DNA from 3 places in the Halomonas sp. KO116 genome. Region 1 is predicted to be linked to each of the others. Evidence: predicted binding sites of a transcription regulator. Region 1 holds the regulator's gene; each other region holds the start of a gene.
The links. Region 1 encodes sigma-54, which starts transcription at its own class of promoters, with help from an activator protein. Its sites were predicted from a motif close to TGGCACNNNNNTTGCTNT; they were not measured.

Region 1 (4,603 bases):
TCTTTATTGATGGCTTCTTCAAGTGTCATTTCGCTGTCGCGCGTGAGCGGGTGGCGACGACGAGTGGCGGAGTAACGCTCAAGCAATATGCGGGCGTCTGTGGTCAAATAGATCACTTGAAAAGCAATATTGCGTTGCCGCAGCTCCTCTAACATAGAGGGCAGTCGCTCTAGCGCGCCAGGCAAGTTACGTGCGTCAATGCTGACCGCCAAATGGGCTCGGTCGCCCTGGTCGCGTAGTTCGTCCACCAACGAACCCAGCAGCATGGCAGGAAGGTTATCAATCGCATAATAGCCAAGGTCCTCGAGCGCTTGTAAGGCGATAGATTTACCTGACCCAGAGCGGCCGCTAATGATCACAAGTTGCATAGAGTCTCTCTTTGCTTTGATCAAGCTGCGTTAAGGGGGTGAGCGCAAATCAACCTGCCGTTGAGTACCGCTTGGCAGGCTTAGGCCTTCAGGAGATTGTTTGCTCACGAATTTTAGCGGTAAGCAACTCAAGTAGTTCGCGCTGGCTGCCTGCTTTACGCAGCTTCTGACGCGTATCTGCATCGTTCATGATGGTCGCTACCTGGCCGAGCAGAGAGAGATGTGTGTCATCAGCCTCTTCTGGAACTAGCAATACAAACACCAGATCCACCGGGTCGCCGTCGATAGCATCAAAATCAATTGCTTCTGCGAGTTTTAAAAAACCAGCGATTGGGGCAGAGCAGTGAGGGCTACGCGCGTGGGGAATAGCCACGCCGTTACCAATCCCGGTACTGCCTAAGCGTTCACGGCCAATTAAACGGCTAAACACTTCTTGACTGTCCAGACTGGGGATATTTTGGGCAATAAAGGTGCTGAAAAACTCCAGCACCCTTTTTTTGCTGCCCCCGGGGACGTCAAAGAGAACACGTTCCGGGGGGAGTATGGTTTCCAACGTCATTGAATTAACGCACGCCTGCGCCTTGGGCGCGAGCTTGTGCTTTTTCCTTATGTTTAACGAGTTGACGATCAATTTTGTCCGCTAATGCGTCAATTGCGGCGTACATATCACTGTCTAAGGCTTCCGCATGCAAATCTGCTCCTGCTGCGTGCAGTGTACAGGCTGCCTGTTGGCGCTCTTTCTCCACAGATAAGGTGACTTGCACCGTGGTTATATTGTCGTAATGGCGCTCTACACGTTCAAGCTTTTCATTGACATAGTCACGCAAGGCGTCAGTCAGTTCTACGTGATGACCAGTGATATTAACTTGCATTGACGTACTCCTTATCCATCGGACTGTACTTCGATTGTAACCCTTTTTGCCGCGTTGCAAAGCCCTTGTCGAGAGTTTCCCTAAAACGTTGATTTGTGCTAGCGCAAACGACGTCGCTCGCTAGAGGAGGGAATGCCCATGGCTTCACGGTATTTAGCCACCGTTCGACGCGCTACTTGAATTCCCCCCTCTCCTAATAGCGTGACTAAGCGGCTATCAGAAAGCGGCTTGCCTGGCGGCTCCTCTTGAACCAATTTCTTAAGCCGAGCGCGGATAGCGGTGCTTGAATGGCTGTCACCATCCTGGCCGCTGACTTGGCTTGAGAAAAAGTATTTGAGTTCAAATACGCCGCGAGGCGTATGAATAAATTTCTGAGTGGTCACCCTGGAAATAGTCGATTCGTGCATTTCCACGGCCTCGGCGATATCGGCCAATATGAGCGGCTTCATGGCTTCTTCGCCGTGTTCTAAAAAGCCAATTTGCCGGGTGATAATCTCGCGGCCAACGCGCAGTAGCGTATCGTTGCGGCTAGAGAGGCTCTTGATCAGCCAGCGCGCTTCCTGCAGGTGTTCTTTTAAAAACTGATTATCCTGACTTTTATCCGCACGCTTTATTAAGCTGGCGTAGTCGGGCTGAATGCGCAGTCTTGGCAATGCCTCAGGATTGAGCTCTAAGTGCCAGCCTTCGTGGTCATGGCGTACGACCAGGTCGGGCGTTACGTAACTATCATCGGTATCGCCATAGGCGCTGCCTGGGCGTGGATCAAGGCTACGAATAAGGAGAATGACATCAGCCAGCTGGTCATCATCGAGTCCCAGGCGGCGTTTAAGTAAGCGCATGTCATCTTTGCCTAGTGCTTCCAGAAACTGCCGTACTAAGCGGCGGGCAGGAACCAGCAACGGCGTGTCATCGGGAAGAGTGGCCAGCTGCAGCATCAGGCACTCACGCAGGTCGCGGGCGAATATTCCTGTTGGCTCAAATTGCTGAAGCTTAAGTAGAATGGTTTCTACTTCGCGCTGGCTAAGCCCATCGACGCCTTGGGCGCGAAGCCCTTCACGGATGTCGTTGAGCGGCTGGGTTAAATAGCCATTAGCATCTAGCGCGTCGATAAGACTTTCTGCGACAAGTTGCTCTCGCGCGCCAAAATCAGTCATGGCGAGCTGCCACTGCAAATGCCCATGAAGACTCTGGCCAGCCGCTTGGCGCTCAAAATCAGGTCCTTCGCTGCTGGTGCCGCCGTGACTGCCCATATCTTGGTAGGTATCAGACCAGTCACTATCTACCGAGAGCTCGGTGGGAATGCTCTCTGACCACTCTTCCTCTTTGGGCTCGCTGGCAGCCTGTTCGCCAAATTCATCCTCTTGTTCCAGCATGGGGTTGGCATCTAGGGCCTGCTGAATTTCTTGTCGTAAGTCCAGCGTTGATAGCTGTAACAGGGCAATGGCCTGCTGCAGCTGAGGTGTCATGGTCAGCTGTGTGCCGATGCGCAGTTGAAGAGAAGCTTTCATGACCATCTGAGAACCACTCGTTAATCAGAATGCTCCACCCTAGTGCGAGTAGGTCTCCGGTGCAAGTGCAATAAGCATGCCATTGGTAGTAAAGTTGTTGGAGAGCGCTAATTAGACGTGAAAAATAAGCTAGAGGCGGAAATCGGCGCCTAGATAAACCTCTCGCACTTTCTGGTTAGTGAGTATCGAGGCTGGAGAGCCGCTGGCGATGATTTGACCATCGCCTACGATGTAGGCGATGTCACAAATATCCAGGGTTTCGCGCACGTTGTGGTCGGTGATCAGTACGCCGATGTGGCGCTGCTTTAATGCCCGAATAATGGTTTTGATCTCGCCCACCGAAATGGGGTCTACGCCAGCAAAGGGTTCGTCCAGCAGAATGAATGCGGGTTCTGTCGCCAGTGAGCGAGCAATCTCCACACGCCTGCGTTCACCGCCTGAAAGGCTCATGCCCAGGTTGTCGCGAATATGGGTAATGTGAAAATCTTCAAGTAGCGCTTCCAGGCGCTGCTCGCGGTCGCTACGGCTGAGCTTTTTGCGCGTTTCGAGTATCGCCATAATATTATCGGCAACCGATAATTTACGAAAAATAGACGCTTCTTGCGGAAGGTAGCCGATACCCGCCGCAGCGCGTTCATGCATTGGGGCGCGGGTTAGATCTACATCGTCGATACCCACTTTGCCAGCATCGGATTTCACCAGCCCCACAATCATATAAAACGAGGTGGTTTTACCCGCGCCGTTAGGGCCCAGTAAGCCCACAACGCTACCTTGGGAGATCTCTAAATTGATGTCTTTAACGACTCGGCGTCGCTTATAGCTTTTGGCCAAGTGGTGGGCATATAGGGTTTTGATTGGCGTGGTGTCTGTAGTTGCCAAGGCTTGGCTCCCTATTGTTCGGGCTGAAGCGTCATACGTATGCGCTGGGTTTCGCTGCCGTCAACGTCAGAGCGGGCCTGAATGACTTCACGGTCAATAAAATACTCAAGGCGACCGCCGGTGAAGGTGTCTTCTTGTTGCGTTAATTCGGCTTGGTCGATCAGCTCAACGCGGCGTTCAGCGACATGATAAATAATGCGCCTTGCCCACCCTTCCGTAGGGCCTTCTTGCCCTTCAGCTTGATGACGTAAGTAGGCGCGCTCACCGGTGGAGGTCGCGCGGGAGAGCTCGCCTGCCTCGTTGCGTTCGATCTCTACTCGCTCGCCACGTAATTGCATTCCGCCTTGGCGAATATCGACATTGCCTGTATAGACAGCGGTTCCCGCTCGCTGGTCAAGGTCTAAGCGGTCGGCTTCGACTTCTACCGGGGCCTGGCTGTTTTGGGCCAGTGCCGAGAGCGGTACCGCAAGGGCAAAAAGGGCGCTATATAGCAGTGATTTCATGGCAAATCCTGTTAGCGTTGCGTGGCCGGAGGGTGCGTGCCACGCACATTATCAGTTAAGCGCACTTGGCTTTCGTTAAGCCAGACGTCCATGCGCGACGCGTTCATTTGCTGGGGTGGCTGTTGTAGCACTACCGGTGTTTCACTCCATGCATGCTGGTTTAGCCCGTCATAGTGCAATAATTCGGTATCTAACTGCCAACCTTCATCCGGTGCGATCAGGCGAGCAGAGCCTGACATCAGCAAGACCTGAGTGGACGTGTTAAGCGTGCCTACATCGGCGCTAGCCAGCCACTGGCGGTTTTCGCTGTCGTATAAAATAGCTTCGGGCTCTTCCGTCCAGGTTTCACTACGCTGCGGCGTATGGATCAGACGTGAGGTTTTAAGCGCCTGTAATACGCTGCCCTTATCACCGAAAAGGGTGATCTCAGCGTTTTCCAGGACGTGGCCTGGCTCCTGGGCCTGCGCTCCAGG
Region 2 (4,603 bases), 1.6 Mb from region 1:
CGGCGATATGCGCGCCAATGCCACCCTTACCGAAGAAGCTGAGGCGATATTGGCTGAGATTAAACGCCTTGAGCAGTAACGACTGCTTAGCCTTTACTCGTCAGCCAGTGCTGGCAGCAGCGTTTTTAATTTGCGGGTCAGTGTATTACGCCCCCAGCCAAGCAGTTCAGCGGCTTCACCTTTGCGTCCACCGGTATGCTTTAAAGCGGTTTCAATCAGAATCCGCTCAAAATCGGGCACCGCCTCTTCCAAAAGATGGGTATGGCCTTCGGCCAAGGCATGATCCGCCCAGTCGCGAAACGCCGTACGCCAATCGCCATGGGCGCTACTTTCGGAAGCGCTTGGCGAGCGCAGTTCCTGCGGCAAATCTTCAACAAGGATTTCACGCCCCGACGCCATCACCGTCAGCCACCGGCAGATATTTTCTAACTGCCGCACGTTACCGGGCCACGGCAAGCGTGTTAGGTGGGCTTCCGCTTCACTGGTCAGCACCTTGATATCGGTAGTCAGCTCTTTCGCCGCTTCGGCCAGAAAGTGCCGGGTTAAACGCGGTATATCTTCGCGCCTTTCAGCTAGTTTCGGCAGGTGAATACGGATCACGTTCAGGCGGTGGAACAAATCCTCCCGGAAGCGGCCATCTTCGACCAATACTTCTAGATTTTGGTGCGTAGCGGCGATGATTCGCACGTCCACTTTGACCGGCGTATGCCCCCCGACGCGATAGAACTCGCCATCCGCCAGCACGCGCAGCAGGCGCGTTTGGGTTTCCGATGGCATATCGCCTATTTCGTCTAAAAACAGTGTGCCGCCGTTGGCCTGCTCAAACCGCCCTTGGCGCTGCTGTGCCGCCCCGGTAAAAGCGCCCTTCTCATGGCCAAACAGCTCCGATTCGATCAAGTCGCGAGGAATCGCCGCCATGTTCAACGCGATAAAGGGTTTACCGGCACGCGGGCTATGCTGATGCAGCGCCTGGGCAACGCGCTCTTTCCCCGTCCCCGACTCCCCGTTGATTAACACCGTGATATGCGAGTGAGAAAGACGGCCAATGGCGCGAAACACCTCCTGCATCGCGGGCGCTTCACCAATAATCTCAGCGTTTAAGCCTTCCGGCACGGCGACCGGGCGTTGGCGTTCCCGGGCGTGGGCCACGGCGCGGCGCACCAGCGCCAGGGCTTCATCAACGTCAAACGGTTTGGGCAAGTATTCAAACGCCCCGCCCTGATAGGAGGCGACGGCGCTGTCTAGGTCGGAATGCGCGGTCATCACGATCACCGGTAGATCGGGATGCGCCTCGCGTACTCTCGCCATTAAGTCCAGGCCGTCGATGCCTGGCATACGAATGTCGGTGACCAGCACGTCAGGAGGGCTTTCGAGTAAACGCGCAAGGGCTGTATCTGCACGCTCAATACACTCAACATCGAGATCGGGCTGCGCCAGGGCGCGTTCCAGCACCCAGCGGATAGCGCGGTCGTCATCGACAATCACCACCCGCGCAACATCGGTACGTGTAGCCTCAGTCATGACGCTTCTCCGGTAAAATTATTACCAATGGAATCAGTAAACGAAATTCGGTATGTCCGGGTCGTGAGTCGCATTCAATCAATCCTTGATGTTGGTGCAAAATCGACTGGGCGATCGATAACCCAAGGCCACTGCCTTCTGCGCGTCCTGATACCATCGGGTAGAACAGCGTTTCCTGCAGCGTATCGGGAATGCCTGGGCCGTTATCAATCACCGAGACTTCACTGACTAAACGGTGGCGTTCCGCCCCGAGGGTAAACTGACGCCGGGCGCGGGTGCGCAGTATTAAGGTAGTTTCAGGGGTTTGCGCATCGCTCATGGCTTGCACGGCGTTGCGCGCCACGTTGAGGACCGCTTGAATCATCTGAGATTCATCGCCGGAAAGGTCGGGCAAACTGGGGTCATAATCGCGGCTAATAACAACGCTGGGATGCTCGGCAATTAACAGCGCGCGTACACGCTCCAACACCCGGTGAATATTGACCGGCTCATGCTTAAGCACTCGGTTAGGACCCAGCATGGAGTCGACCAAGTCGCGCAGCCGATCCACCTCTTCCACAATGATATGGGTATATTCGCGCAGCGCCGGATCGTCTAAATCCCGTTCTAACAGCTGTGCAGCACCACGAATCCCGCCGAGCGGATTTTTCACTTCGTGAGCAAGCCCACGGGCCAATATCTTGATGGTTTCTTGGCGAGTGGTTAGCGCCTCTTCACGCGAAATCTGCATCAACCGATCCCGCGGCTCCACTTCTAACAGTAACTCGTCGTCCGATAGCGGCGTCACGGTGTAGTCGACCGTCAGCGGCTCACTGTTCAGCGGCGTAATACGCGCTTCTCGCTGGGTGTAAGGATGAAACGCATCCCGCGCTTTAGCCAATACCTCATCGATGCTGTCAACACCGCCCAGAAGCGTATCTAGGCTGATGCCGTGAACGCGGCTTAAGCTAACCGCTAGTAAGGCTTCAGCGGCAGGGTTCATCCAGCGCACACGCAGCTCGCCGTCCAGCAGCAGTACCGCCGTGGTGAGATGTTCAAGCAAACGCTGATGCATGGTGGTGTCCTGAGAAATTACGTCTTCCATCGCCGTTGCAGACCTACAGGTGGATAATCAATGAGGGAACTGCAAAAAGCGCGCCAATTATACATTTATGCCTAGTTGCACGGCTTGCGGGCATAGCCATAAAAGAAGATGGATCGTTTTAGCGCAATCACCGCGCCAAATGCCGCCACAAGCGCACCAATTTAGTGCATCCGAGATTTTAACCACCCGGTCTAAGGAACCGTAATCGTCACTGCGGGCGTGCGATGCTGTAAACGTTGGCTACTATCCAATAGCTCTGCTTGAAGCTCGTGCTGCCCCGCAGGAAGCCCTGTTAACCAGAAAACATCACTGTGCAGCGCGGTCTGGCTAATCTCTCCATTCACTATCAGCCGCACTTGGTGGTCATCGCGCAGCGGAGGCGCAATGGCCACTTCCACCGCGGTGCTTCGCTCCGGCAGCCGTGCGCCTTGCTGGGGCAGCGCAATCGAAAAGTGGTCATAAGGCATAAAAGGCTGCCCTGGCTTGCCACGTGGGCGCTCAGTAGCGGGCGTTGCCACACTGGCCGTAGCCGCGCTTAACCCAGGTGGTAGGCTTGGCAACGGTGCCAATTCCAACGCCTCACCGCCGCGGCCAGGGTTATCGGTAAACGTAACGTTACCGTGCTCATCAATGACCCTGAAAACCGTCTGCCCGAAAGCGGCACCTGAAATGATGGTCGCCTCAATGCTCAGTGCAGCAGCCATCAAGAAGCTGATCGCGCACGTGGTTAGCTTGCCCATACCGCTCCTCACACTTGTCACAACCTCAATAACGACAAAACCCCGCCGAAGCGGGGTTTTGATACTATTTTGATCAACTGCATTTTTATCAACTGCGTCTTTATCAACTGTTACCAGCGCCTAGCTGATAATAGCAGCCAGGCTAGGGGTTAATACGCTGATTAGCAGCTGTAGTACATATCAAACTCGATGGGGTGCGTCGTCATACGGATACGCTCCACTTCTTCCATCTTGAGCTCGATGTAGGCATCGATCATTTCGTCGGTGAACACGCCACCTTCGGTCAGGAACGCACGGTCAGCATCGAGGGCTTCCAGTGCTTGATCCAGGCTGTGCGCTACGGTCGGTACTAGCTTGCCTTCTTCTGGCGGCAGGTCGTACAGGTTTTTATCCATAGCATCGCCAGGATGGATCTTGTTCTTGATACCGTCGATACCGGCCATCAACATGGCAGAGAATGCCAGGTACGGGTTGGCAGTCGGATCAGGGAAGCGAGCCTCAACGCGCTTGCCTTTCGGGCTAGCGGTGTAAGGAATACGGATTGAAGCAGAACGGTTGCGGGCACTGTAGGCCAGCATTACCGGCGCTTCAAAGCCTGGCACCAGACGCTTGTACGAGTTGGTAGAAGCGTTAGTAAAGGCGTTCAGGGCACGAGCGTGCTTGATGATGCCGCCGATGTAGAAAAGCGCCATTTCAGACAGGCCAGCGTACTCGTCACCGGCGAACTGGTTCTCACCACCTTTCCAGAACGACTGGTGAACGTGCATACCAGAACCGTTATCGCCTACCAGCGGCTTCGGCATAAAGGTCGCCGTTTTGCCATACGCGTGCGCCACATTGTGGATCACGTACTTCATTTCCTGAACTTCGTCAGCTTTCTTCACCAGCGTGTTGAATTTAACGCCGATTTCGTTCTGACCCGCGTTGGCAACTTCGTGGTGGTGAACCTCGACCGTCTGACCAATCGCTTCCAGGGTGTTACACATCGCGCCACGAATATCGTGGAAGCTATCAACCGGGGGAACCGGGAAGTAGCCGCCTTTAACGCGCGGGCGGTGGCCCAGGTTGCCGCCTTCTACCTGGCTATTGGTCGCCCAGGCGCCTTCGTCAGACGTGATTTTGTACATGGAGCCCTGAATGTCAGACTTCCAATGTACTTCGTCAAAAATAAAGAATTCAGGCTCAGGACCGAAAAACGCGGTGTCGCCCAGGCCAGTAGACTCTAGATAAGCTTCAGCGCGCTTAGCGATGGAGCGCG
Region 3 (4,603 bases), 2.0 Mb from region 1:
GATGGAGTCCGCCAGGGCTTGGCCCATAGCGGTAGCAATGTTGGTCATGCCCGGGCCGGTGATAATCAGGCACACTCCCGGTTGGCCGCTGGCACGGGCATAGCCGTCGGCCATAAACCCCGCGCCCTGCTCATGGCGCGGCGTTATATGCTGAACATCGCTGCCTTCCAGCCCGCGATAAAGCTCTACCGTATGCACGCCGGGGATGCCGAACAGAACGCTCACCCCGTAAGTCTCCCGTAGCAGCCGAATGAGTAGCTCAGCACAGGTCACTGTGGATCGTTTACGTGCTTCTTCAACGCTCATTAAAGTCCCCTTAGAAGAAAAACGTATGGGCCATAAAGGCGATGATTGGCAGCGTAATCGCGGTACGCAGTAGAAAGATTGCCACCAGTTCCCAGAATTTGATGGGGATTTTCGACTTGAGCAGCAGCGCGCCTATTTCAGACATGTAAATCAGCTGGGTTAGGGAGAGACAGGCAATCACAAAGCGAGTGAGTTCGCTTTCAATATTGGTCGCTAATACCGCCGGTAGGAACATATCGGCAAAGCCTACCAGCGTTGCGGGCGCTGCCGCTTCTGCCTCTGGGATACGCAGCAGCTCCAGCACCGGCACCATCGGGTAAGAGAGCCAGGTAAACAGCGGGGTAAACTCCGCCAGAATGAGCGCCACCGTGCCAATGGCAAACACCAATGGTAGTAAACCTAGGAAAATATCCATCACGTTGAGCAGCGCCAAACGTGCTAGCTCGCGAGGCCCGGGAGCGCCAGCGGCGCGATTGGTGGCTTGAATCAAGCTATAACGGAACAGGCCGACTTTTTCGGTACGTTCTTCGTTTAACTGACAGCCGACCGGCTCATAGTAATCATTGGACTTGCGCGATAGCGGTGGGATTCGCGGCACAATGACCGCAGCGATTAACCCTGCTACCACGACCGTCGTGTAAAACTGTACAAACAGATGGTTAATATCGACGAAGCTGGTCACTAACAGCGCAAAGGCAATGGAGACCACAGAGAAATTGGTAGCAATGACGGAGGCTTCGCGACCATTGTAATAGCCCTGCTCATACTGCTGCGTGGTAATGAGCACCCCAACGGTACCAGACCCCATCCATGAGGCAGTGGCATCAATGGCGCTGCGTCCCGGCAGATTAAAAATTATCCGGAACGGCTTGCGTACCATGCTGCCGATAAACTCCATAAAGCCAAACTCGACCAGAAACGGTAGCAACAGCGCGGCAAAGAAGAAGAAGGTTAAGAGCACCGGCGCAAGGTCATTGAGCATGACGCCACCGGTAAAGGAGGCAGTGACGAACTCAGGCCCAAACTGGAAATAAGTCATCACAGCAAACAGTGCGCCTAAAGCGCGCATTGCCAACCACAGCGGCCCAACATGAAACATCTCATGCAACATGCCTTTTTTGGCCCAGCCAGGGTCAGCTAGCTTGGCGTAAACAGTGGCTACCACTGAAAGACAAAGCACGACTACCGCGATAGCAGGCAGCGCTGAGCCTAATAGCGTTTGCAACCCCTCCGCCATGAGGCCCATACCAATATTGATAGTATCGCCAAATTTAAAAGGGACGAGAAACAGCAAAACCCCAATTAAAGAGGGCACTATAAACTTCAGTAAATGCGCCTGGGGGATCGGCCCCGACGAGGTCGGCGCTGCGGTCTTAACGTTACTATTCGACATAGGGTTCACCTATTGGAAGTGATTATTGGAGGTGGGCTGGCGGCGTCGTGGCAGGAAGCAGTGCTTCCTGCCATATGTCTTTTTTATTAGCGCCTTATCAGGTCGGCGCTTTTTAAATCAAAACTGTCTTAAGAGCGGCTTAGTCGCCACGCTTCACGCCCGGCAGGACGCAGAGCATTTCATACAGCAGCGTGGCACCCATCAGCGCGGTGTTGCCGCTGGGGTCGTAAGGCGGGGATACTTCCACCAGATCACAGCCGACAATATTCAGGCCCAAAGCACCACGGACAATTTCCAATCCCTGAGTAGACGTTAGGCCACCCATCTCGACCGTGCCGGTGCCGGGAGCAACGGAGGGGTCCAAACCATCAATATCGAAACTGATGTACACCGGAATATCGCCCATCTGTTCACGCACTTCGGCCATCAGCGGCGCTAGCGAGCGGTACCAGCACTCCTCGGCGGGCACCACACGGAAACCTTGATCGCGGCACCAGTCGAAATCCTCAGCAGCGTAACCAGTACCACGCAGGCCGATTTGTACGACCTTGCCGTGGGCCAACAAGCCCTCTTCCTGAGCACGTCGAAATGGCGTGCCATGAGCAATCGGCTCGCCGAACATGTGCTCGTTCACGTCGGCATGGGCATCGATGTGAATCAATCCCACCGGGCCATGCTTTTTGGCAATGGCGCGTAGAATCGGCAGCGTCAACGTGTGCTCGCCGCCCAGCGTCATCGGGATGCAGTCATGCTTCAGCACGTCGTCGTAAAAAGCGGTGATGATGTCGACGCTTTTCGGCAGGTGGAAGGTGTTGATGGGTACGTCGCCGATATCGGCTACCTGGAGGCTTTCAAACGGCGCGGCGCGGGTTGCCATATTGTAGGGGCGCAGCATGCGCGACTCATCGCGGATCTGGCGGGGCCCAAGACGGGTGCCGGGGCGGTTCGAGGTACCAATATCCATGGGAATGCCGATAAACGCCGCATCTAAACCTTCAGCGGTGTCTTGGGTAGGCAGGCGCATCATGGTGGCGGGGCCTGCAAAGCGCGGCATGGTGTTGCCGCCCAACGGCTGGTTGAACTCCGACATACACATCTCCTTGGATTTGTTGTGACGCTTTAGCCTGTGTAGCTTTCCTAACTTGCGGCCTTAGCTATCTCCTATAGGCGTTGCACAGATCATGCCAAGTCGTAGATCCCTATAAAGTGGTGGGATTACCGGCCAAACGATGCAAAAATGAATCAATCTGATGTTTAAATAATTCATTTTTGAATCAAAAATTCAAAAATGAATTATTTAAAGGGAGTCGATGGCAGTGAGTGAAATAGACAGACGTGTACTGCAAACCATTGTAGAGACCGCTAACGATCACTTCTTTATCGTCAGTGGCGATGGGCAAATAGTCGACATTAGCCCAGGGGCCGAAGCGGTTTACGGGGTATCACGAGAAGAGCTGCTCTCCAGCAATGTGCAGCAGCTGCAAGCGGCCGGGGTGCTCAAGCCCTCCATCACCATGGAAGTGATGCGCACCCGCCGACCAGCGCAGCTTATGCAGGTCACCGGAACAGGCCGCAGGGTCATTGCTGAAGCCTACCCCGTGTTTGTCGACGACAAGCTAGAGCGGATTATCAGTCGTTCCAGAGACTTAACCGATCTTCAACTGCTGCAAGACGAATACGCGCTGCTACAAAAACGCTTTAGCGAGCACTTAAAACGCAGCCAGGCCGCCCCGGATGCGGAAGAGCAGGCGCTGGATGATGCCCTGGATAATCTGCAGGTGCGCAGCAGCGTCATGCGTGAAATTGCGCTACTGCTCAAGCGGGTCGCCCCTTCAGATGCCAATGTGCTGATGCTGGGTGAATCGGGCGTGGGTAAAACCGCCTTTGCCAAACAGCTACACCGCTGGAGCCAGCGCTGTGACGGGCCATTTATTGACGTTAACTGCGCGGCGATTCCTGAGAATCTGTTTGAGTCCGAGATGTTTGGCTATCAGCCCGGCGCTTTTAGCGGTGCGGCGCGGCAAGGTAAGGCGGGACTGCTGGAGCAGGCCGAGGGCGGCACGTTGTTCTTGGATGAAATAGGCGAGCTGCCGCTGCTAATGCAAACCAAACTGTTAAAGGTCATTCAAGATGGCAGCCTGACTCGGTTGGGTGACACTCGCTCCCGCAAGGTCAACTTCCGCTTGGTTGTGGCCACTAACCAAGACTTGGCTAAACAGGTTGAGGCTGGGCGGTTTCGTTTAGACCTTTACTACCGTCTCAATGTGATCCCGGTCACCCTGCCCCCCCTTCGCGACCGCCGGGAGGATATTCCCGACCTTGTCGAAGCCTGTTTAAACCGGTTAAACCAGCGCTATGGGCGGCAAAAAATTCTCGACACCCGCGTTTGGTCAACCCTGATGGGCAGTGAATGGCTGGGCAACGTTCGTGAGCTGGAAAACTGGCTGGAACGTGCTTGGCTTTCCAGCCCCACCGATCAAATCGAGGTGCCTGCCGCTCAACCATATACCGATCAACACCATGCAAGCCTGCCGAGCTCGTCACCAGCAACGTCGATACCCGCACTAGAACCTCATGAAACACTGAAGCAGTACATGGCCCGTTTAGAGCGGGAAACGCTTGAGGCGCTGTGCACCACTCACCCCAGTACCTATGCCATCGCCGAGCGGCTGGGCATCAGCCAATCCAGCGTGGTGCGCAGGCTTCAGCGCTATGGCATTAAGGTGACCAAGTAAATTTTCGCTTGACACAGCGGCTGTCATAAACGATCCAAGTGTCATGAAACAGAACACCTTCAACACAAGCTGAACCAACAGCCGGTGATGTGTGCTATGTCAAACCAATCGCGTATCCGCCTGGAACGCGTTACCAAACGTTGGGACGCGACCGCTGCCGTCGATAATA

Region 2: glnL (nitrogen regulation protein NR(II)) is a predicted target of sigma-54. The motif match lies at 2,644-2,661, and genes of this name have one in related genera.
Region 3: speB (agmatinase) is a predicted target of sigma-54. The motif match lies at 2,869-2,886, and genes of this name have one in related genera.

The regions. Positions count from the first base shown of each region.
Region 1 is NZ_CP011052.1:2,884,483-2,889,085, reverse strand. Features, by position in the region: gene rapZ (RNase adapter RapZ) at 1-368, opposite strand, end outside; gene KO116_RS13380 (PTS sugar transporter subunit IIA) at 457-927, opposite strand; gene hpf (ribosome hibernation-promoting factor, HPF/YfiA family) at 932-1,240, opposite strand; gene KO116_RS13370 (RNA polymerase factor sigma-54) at 1,339-2,754, opposite strand; gene lptB (LPS export ABC transporter ATP-binding protein) at 2,878-3,627, opposite strand; gene lptA (lipopolysaccharide transport periplasmic protein LptA) at 3,639-4,130, opposite strand; gene lptC (LPS export ABC transporter periplasmic protein LptC) at 4,142-4,603, opposite strand, start outside.
Region 2 is NZ_CP011052.1:4,450,509-4,455,111, forward strand. Features, by position in the region: gene KO116_RS25190 (DUF6435 family protein) at 1-79, shown strand, start outside; gene ntrC (nitrogen regulation protein NR(I)) at 94-1,521, opposite strand; gene glnL (nitrogen regulation protein NR(II)) at 1,514-2,575, opposite strand; gene KO116_RS20405 (DUF4124 domain-containing protein) at 2,797-3,345, opposite strand; gene glnA (glutamate--ammonia ligase) at 3,507-4,603, opposite strand, start outside.
Region 3 is NZ_CP011052.1:838,587-843,189, reverse strand. Features, by position in the region: gene KO116_RS03950 (5-guanidino-2-oxopentanoate decarboxylase) at 1-306, opposite strand, end outside; gene KO116_RS03945 (YjiH family protein) at 317-1,699, opposite strand; gene speB (agmatinase) at 1,839-2,789, opposite strand; gene KO116_RS03935 (sigma-54 interaction domain-containing protein) at 3,010-4,434, shown strand; gene KO116_RS03930 (ATP-binding cassette domain-containing protein) at 4,531-4,603, shown strand, end outside.